DNA from 2 places in the Paenibacillus sp. FSL K6-1330 genome. Region 2 is predicted to be linked to the other one. Evidence: a T-box and tRNA genes for the amino acid it is inferred to sense, from the RefSeq annotation. Region 2 holds a T-box; the other holds one or more tRNA genes.
What was found. The T-box of region 2 lies ahead of argS (arginine--tRNA ligase). A T-box ahead of a tRNA ligase gene usually reads a tRNA of that ligase, here a tRNA-Arg.
Positions count from the first base shown of each region.

Region 1: it has a tRNA-Arg gene. The T-box ahead of argS (arginine--tRNA ligase) is inferred to sense a tRNA for this amino acid. The anticodon was not compared.

Region 1 is NZ_CP150269.1:227,740-231,156, forward strand. It holds gene NYE54_RS01120 (DUF4163 domain-containing protein) at 1-337, shown strand, start outside; gene NYE54_RS01125 (hypothetical protein) at 498-743, opposite strand; gene clpP (ATP-dependent Clp endopeptidase proteolytic subunit ClpP) at 883-1,479, opposite strand; tRNA gene NYE54_RS01135 (tRNA-Arg) at 1,641-1,715, opposite strand; gene NYE54_RS01140 (sugar-binding domain-containing protein) at 2,086-3,129, shown strand; gene gap (type I glyceraldehyde-3-phosphate dehydrogenase) at 3,229-3,417, shown strand, end outside.
Region 2 is NZ_CP150269.1:1,932,168-1,935,584, forward strand. It holds gene argS (arginine--tRNA ligase) at 1-1,813, opposite strand, end outside; T-box leader at 1,871-2,093, opposite strand; gene NYE54_RS08545 (class I SAM-dependent methyltransferase) at 2,152-2,916, opposite strand; gene NYE54_RS08550 (EamA family transporter) at 3,060-3,417, opposite strand, start outside.

The sequences.
Region 1 (3,417 bases), 1.7 Mb from region 2:
TATCCTGAGCATTACGACGTATGATTATTCTTATACCGGCGGCGCCCATGGGATGACCTTCCGTAAAAGCTTCACCTTCTCCTTGAAGGATGGCAAGCAAATGAAGCTGGGCGATTTCATCAACATGCAGGGCAAGAATAAACAGAAGCTGAACAACCTTGTGCTGAACACGATGAAAAAAGAAGGGGGCTACCTCGGCGGATTTGAGGGCGTGCCTGCGGATGCTGATTTTTATGTGAAGGATAATGCTGCGATGCTGTACTTCCAGCTTTATGAGTACACCGCGTATGCCTATGGATTCCCGGAATTTGAGCTGAACCTGAAAGAGTGGAAGTAAGAATATACGGTAAGCGGTTTGTGTAAACTGCAATCATTTATTTTCATACTATAGCTTGTCTAGAAACATTATGTTGTCCTGATGTAACGCTGTGCTGGAACCATTGGCGGAAAATCCCTTGATCACGAAGGAGTGGAGCGCATACTCCCGCTTCCTATGATCAGGGGATTTTCGCGTTTATCGAGAGGCTTGCCTCGATGACAATTTGCATGTTTTGTACATTTTGCACACTGCTTCTGCACGGTGCGTGGCTTTCCTTTATTCCCCTCCTTTCAAGGTAAGGCAGGCCTTTTAGGAGGGGCGCCTTACCGTCTTTAGGTTTTATTGAAAAAGTTGTCCCCTCCAGTGAGAGTATCCCCGGAGGAGCAACGCGTTCGCCTTTGAAATCGGGAAACAACCTATCCATTCATTCCAGTTTCCTGATTTCAACAGCGACCGAAGGGGATACTCTCACTCTCCCGAATTGAAGTTTTCAATAAATCCCCTTCAGAGAATAAGAAAGGGCAGGCACCAGATAACGGCGCCTGCCCTTTACTTCATTTCTTTTATAAGCCTTGCGGCGGTGTATTCTCTAATACTTGATCGATCAGGCCATATTCTTTGGCTTCGTCGGCCGTCATGAAGTAGTCGCGATCGGTATCCTTCTCGATGCGCTCCAGCGGTTGGCCAGTGCGATCAGACAGGATGCGGTTCAGCTTGTCACGCATTTTGAGAATGCGGCGAGCACGGATCTCAATATCCGTAGCTTGACCCTGTGCGCCGCCGAGCGGCTGGTGAATCATAATCTCGCTGTTAGGCAGACCGTAACGTTTGCCTTTAGCGCCTGCGTTGAGCAGGAATGCACCCATAGAAGCAGCCATGCCGACACAGATCGTCGAAACGTCCGGCTTAATGAACTGCATCGTATCGAATATCGCCATACCTGCGGTAATGGAACCGCCAGGACTGTTGATGTAAAGATGAATATCCTTCTCAGGATCCTCAGCCGACAAGAACAGCATTTGGGCAATGATGGAATTGGCGACCACGTCATTTACGTCGGAGCCGAGGAAGATAATGCGGTCTTTCAGCAATCTGGAATAGATGTCGTACGCCCGCTCACCGCGGTTGCTTTGTTCAACGACCATAGGTATAAAACTCACGTGGAAAACCTCCTCTTAAGTACCTCATATAAATACTGTTACCGTATTACCCACATGATAAACAATTTAAATCAAAAAGTCAAAGATAGTCAAACTATTGGGTAAAAAAAAGAGCCGTCATGGGCACTTTAGGGTAATCAGTATAGAGAATAAAGATAAAATGGCGCGCCCGCGAGGAATCGAACCTCGATCTCAGGCTCCGGAGGCCTACGTCATATCCATTGGACCACGGGCGCATAAGAAAAATGTCTATCGACGTACATTCAAAGAAGACAGACCGCGTTTAGCGGTAGTTTTTCTTGCGATATCAGGAAGCTGACTCCGCGAAGTTTATACTTTCTGATATCTAAAAAATTAGCAACGAAGTTGATTATACCGCATCTATTTCAAAAATACAATAGCAGACAAAACTTTGTTCCTATTATATAGACAAGCCTGTAGTTGGTCATAATGAATAAGAATGCTTGGGGTAGAGAAATATACTTTCGGACACTTGCAACCGGCAGGATTATTGGTTAGAATAAGGGTGGGACTTAAAAAGTTCAACTGGGACATTTTACGACCAGGTAGAGGAGAGCCGAGACGAAGTTTGCAGGAGTGGAATGCATGCGTAACCTATTAGAAATACAAGAGCAGCTTCTGCCGGATCTGATGGAAATTCTTAAACGAAGATATTCCATCCTTCATCAGATCAAGCTGTCCGGAATTGTTGGCCGAAGAACATTGGCTTCATCACTCTCGATGACCGAGCGTGTCCTCAGAGCAGAGACTGATCTTCTGAAAGCGCAGGGGCTAATCGAGATTGAAACGCTTGGCATGCGGATCAGCAGCTCAGGGATATGCTTGCTGGAGGAACTCGAACCGGTTATGAATGAGTTATTCGGACTGGTTGAACTGGAAGAGAAGATTCGTCAGGCTTACGGGCTTCGTAAAGTGGTCATTATTCCCGGTGACAGTGAGTTATCTCCGGAAGTCAAACGCGAGCTTGGCCGTGCCGGAGCAAGAACGCTGCTAAGCTTTGTAAAGGATGGAGATACGATCGCCGTAACAGGCGGCTCCACGCTCGCCGAAGTAGCAGAGCAGATGTCCTCTTTACCTGGTGGCGAACCGCTGACAAGCACTTGGTTTGTGCCTGCCCGGGGCGGTCTCGGGGAGAGTGTCGAGATTCAAGCGAACACCATTGCCTCCAAGATGGCAAAGCGTGTGGGGGCTGAGTACCGATTACTTCATGTACCAGATCTGCTAGGCGAAGATGCCTACCAGTCTTTGGTGCAAGATCAGCATATCCAGGAAATTGTGGATGTGATCAGGCGCTGCCGAGTCATTATTCACGGCATCGGAGATGCCATGGAAATGGCAAGAAGGCGGAAGCTGGATGAAAACTCTATTCAGAACTTGCAGGCAGATGGCGCGATTGCGGAATCCTTTGGCTACTACTTTAGTGAAGATGGTGAAGTTGTCCACAAAATGCTTACCCTTGGGCTTCGGCTTGAGGATATTATGCAGACAGAGACGATCATCGGCATTGCTGGAGGGCAAGGCAAGGGCAAGGCGATTCACGCGGTGCTAAAATTCGGACATGAGGATATTCTCGTTACCGATGAAGCAGCTGCACTGGAAGTCGAGAAGGAGATTGACGCCGGTATTTGAATCCACGGGCGTACAACTGATTTTTCATTATTGTTGTCTTGATTGGCTTAACGGCCAATCTTGAATATATAAATTTTACAAATATGGAGGGAACTACTCATGGTTAAAGTAGGTATTAACGGTTTTGGACGTATTGGACGTAACGTGTTCCGCGCTGCGCTGAACAACAGCGAAGTTGAAATCGTGGCAATCAACGATTTGACGGACGTAAAAACGCTGGCACACCTTTTGAAATATGACACAACTCACGGAAGACTTAATGCAACAGTTGAAGCTAAAGAAGGCGCA
Region 2 (3,417 bases):
GGATGTTCTTGAATAAGGAAGTGAGCCATACACGGAATTGGAGCACTTCATCCGCCGATTTTAGAATAGGGCATGCCGAATAAAAATTGTTGAACAAAGAGCACAGCTCATAAGTAAAGTTGCAGATGGCGCTTGGGGATAGATCCCGCCCGGCGGCGTATAGGGTATCATGCCAGGTACTGATATGGCGAAGCAGAGCATGCTCCGCTTTTTCCATAGCAGGGAACCGAGCAGGCACAGACGGCGCAACACCGGCTTCTTGAGCTTTATTGAGCACGCTGAGTGCACGCGCGTAGGAATAGAGCAGGTATACCCCCGTATTTCCTGATATTTCAGTGGCCTGCTTCAGATCGAACACCACCTCGGTTTGCAGTGCAAAGCGAAGCAGGTAGTAACGGATGGAGGCGGCTGCGATCGTATGACTGGACAAACCGTTTTTATCGGAACGGGTATCTTCGATGACCTTGGCTACTTGGTGGATAAGCTCGGTGATTTTAATTCCGATTCCCTGACGTCCGGACATCGCATAGGACGCTTTCCCATCGGTAGTATCGATTCCGAGGTCCGCAGCCGCAGAAGGGCTTAACGAAACAACACCGTAGCTGACATGACGGAGCTTGTCGGCCTCTTTATGGAATCCCAAGCTTTCCAGTGCCTGCTTCACCATCGCCTGCGGGTACTGCTGTCTGTAATCGATGACGTTGATGACCATGTCTGCTTTGCCGAAAGAGAGCTGCTCGCCATGGGTACTCGTCGTCCACACCTCATCCGTGAATTTTTTGTATACAAAATCATTGGAGAGCACACCGTATTTCCACAAGTGGTAGGCGATGTCTTTGGCCGTGTAAGTCAGAATGCCATTGGAGCGGACGAGCACTTTATCCATACTGTGGTCTGACTCCGGATCGTCCACGGCTTCCGTTCCTGTTTGCTTGAGCACCCAGCAGCCTGCAAGTTTACCCTCGGTTTCCTGATGGAAGAGCGGCGTATTCTTCAACAGTTCGAAAGCGGACGACCAAAATCCCTCTCTGACAATGCTGCTCTCCCACACAAGCAGATCATAGTCAATGCCGAACTGCTTCATTTCTTCAAGATGCTCTTTGACGATTCTCTCGGCAACGAGCAGTCCGATCCAGGATAAATTCTGGTTGCCCTCTTCCAGTGCGTGCAGAACCTCAGTCCGATGCTGAACCAGCCCAGGCTCCCTTTCATAGGCTTTATTGGTACTTGAGTACACGTCCCAGCAGTAATCGCCGAACCGGGCATGTTCCTTCGATAGCGGCGTGTGGAGCATCCCAACCACCGTATCTGCCAGTTGATTGCCAAGGTCGTCGATATAATTATGAACCTCTACCTCGTAACCAAGCTTCCTCATCAACCTGACCAGCGTATCTCCGATACAGGAGTTTCTTAGATGGCCGATATGGGCGGATTTGTTCGGATTAATGGAAGTGTGCTCAATGACAATCTTCTCGTTAGCTGCCGGAGGCAGTTCAAAGTGGTGCCCGGCCCAATATTCCCAATCGATACGCAGATTCATAAAGCCTGGGGCTACAATCTCCGTGGAATAGACCAGTTGTTTGTACGACGCGTCCTGCTCAAGCTCGGCTTGAATCAGCTCGGCAATGTGCAGCGGAGCCTTACGAAGCAGCTTCGCAAGCTGCATCGCAATATTGGTGGCATAGTCCCCATGCTCCATGCTGGCAGGCTGCTCAATGCGGATTGGAGTGGAATCCGGCAGTTTGGAGCCCAAAGCTTCACACACCTGGTTTACAGCTTGTTGAAGGCTTGAAGTAATCAAATGACTTAACAAATTAAATCCCCCTTTTTGAAAAAACACGTCAGAAAAATCAAAAAAGCCCTCATCTCTTAAAGAGACGAGGACTTGTGCTCGCGGTACCACTCTTGTTGTTAAACCGAAGGGTTTAACCACCTTTATACGATAACGGTGTAAGCCGGGGCTTCCTACAGTATTTCACTTCGGAAGACCATCTCCTGGGTCCGCTTCACGGCCGACTTTGTACCGGTTTCCACCCTCCCGGCTCGCTTGGACTAAAGTCAAGTGCAGTTACTCTCCCAATCAACGAAAATCACATGTTCAAGTTTTTCATATTATTAACCATTCTATTTAGAAAATCAACCCTAAAATGACTAAACCTTCTCTGCAAAGACACGCAGGCGCCTGTAATCTCCATAAAACGCATCCTCATGCCAGAGTGTCGCTTGGGCAGCTTGGCTGATGCGGGCAATGGCTTCGTCCTTCTCATCAGCCGAGAATCCAGTGAAGAAACGATCGCCAAAATGCAGCAGCCAATACTTCACGCCATCCTTGCCCTCAGGCAGCTTCGTAGGACGGTCAAAGTGATGGGCGATATGCACGCGGAACCCTTGGGATTCAAGCAAGGTCGCATACTGGCCCAAGCTGGGAAAATACCACGGATTCCGGCTGTCGGCATCAATTCCATAATGATCGGCGAACACTGTTTTCAAGGCTTGGTAAATTCCGTCGATATTCCCCTTGCCTCCAAACTCTGCAACGAATCGACCACCGGGCTTGAGTGCGCCATAGACGGAGCGTACCACACCAGCAGCATCCTTCATCCAGTGTAGGGCGGCATTCGAGAAGACAGCATCATACGGCGTTTCGGTTTCGAAGTTCTGTCCGTCTCCGGTCATAAACGTCAATTCAGGATATTTGCTTTTGGCGCGCTCCATCATCTCGGCCGAATCATCCATGCCGGTTACATGAGCACCCGAAGCGGAGATTTCATAAGCCAAATCACCGGTTCCGCAGCCGAGATCAAGAATCCTTTCTCCGGGTTGAGGCGCAAGAAGTTCTGCCACTCCTTTTCCATAAGCCGAGACAAACGATAACTGCCGATCATAATCGTAAGCTTTCCATACTTGCTTTGACATAACAACACTCCTTCACCCATGAATTATCCTCATTGTGACATGTTCACCTTATAATTAGAAATATATAAATGTGATAATGTTGATAGGTTTTATCAATAAAGGAGCGGACAAAAAGCCGCTGAGCAGCGGTTTTATGTAGAACATTATTTGACGGCAACAAGAAGAGCGCCAACAGCAATGAGTGCAACGCCGGCTGCGTTAATCCAGGATATCTTTTCTCCAAGAAAGACAAAGGCCAGAATGACCGCGATGACAACGCTCAATTTATCGATAGGTCCGACCTGCGATACTTTGCCGTATTTGAGTGCGAGAAAATAAAACAGCCAGGACAATGCCCCCGCAATGCCGCTGAGCACAATGAAGCTTAATGCTTTCTTCTGAACCAGAATGTCACCGAGTTCCGAGAATTTGCCCTGAACCCCCACGACCCCGAGCAGAAACAGTGCCATGATGACAGAGCGAATGGCCGTTGCTGAATTGGCATCGATGTTTTGCAGGCCT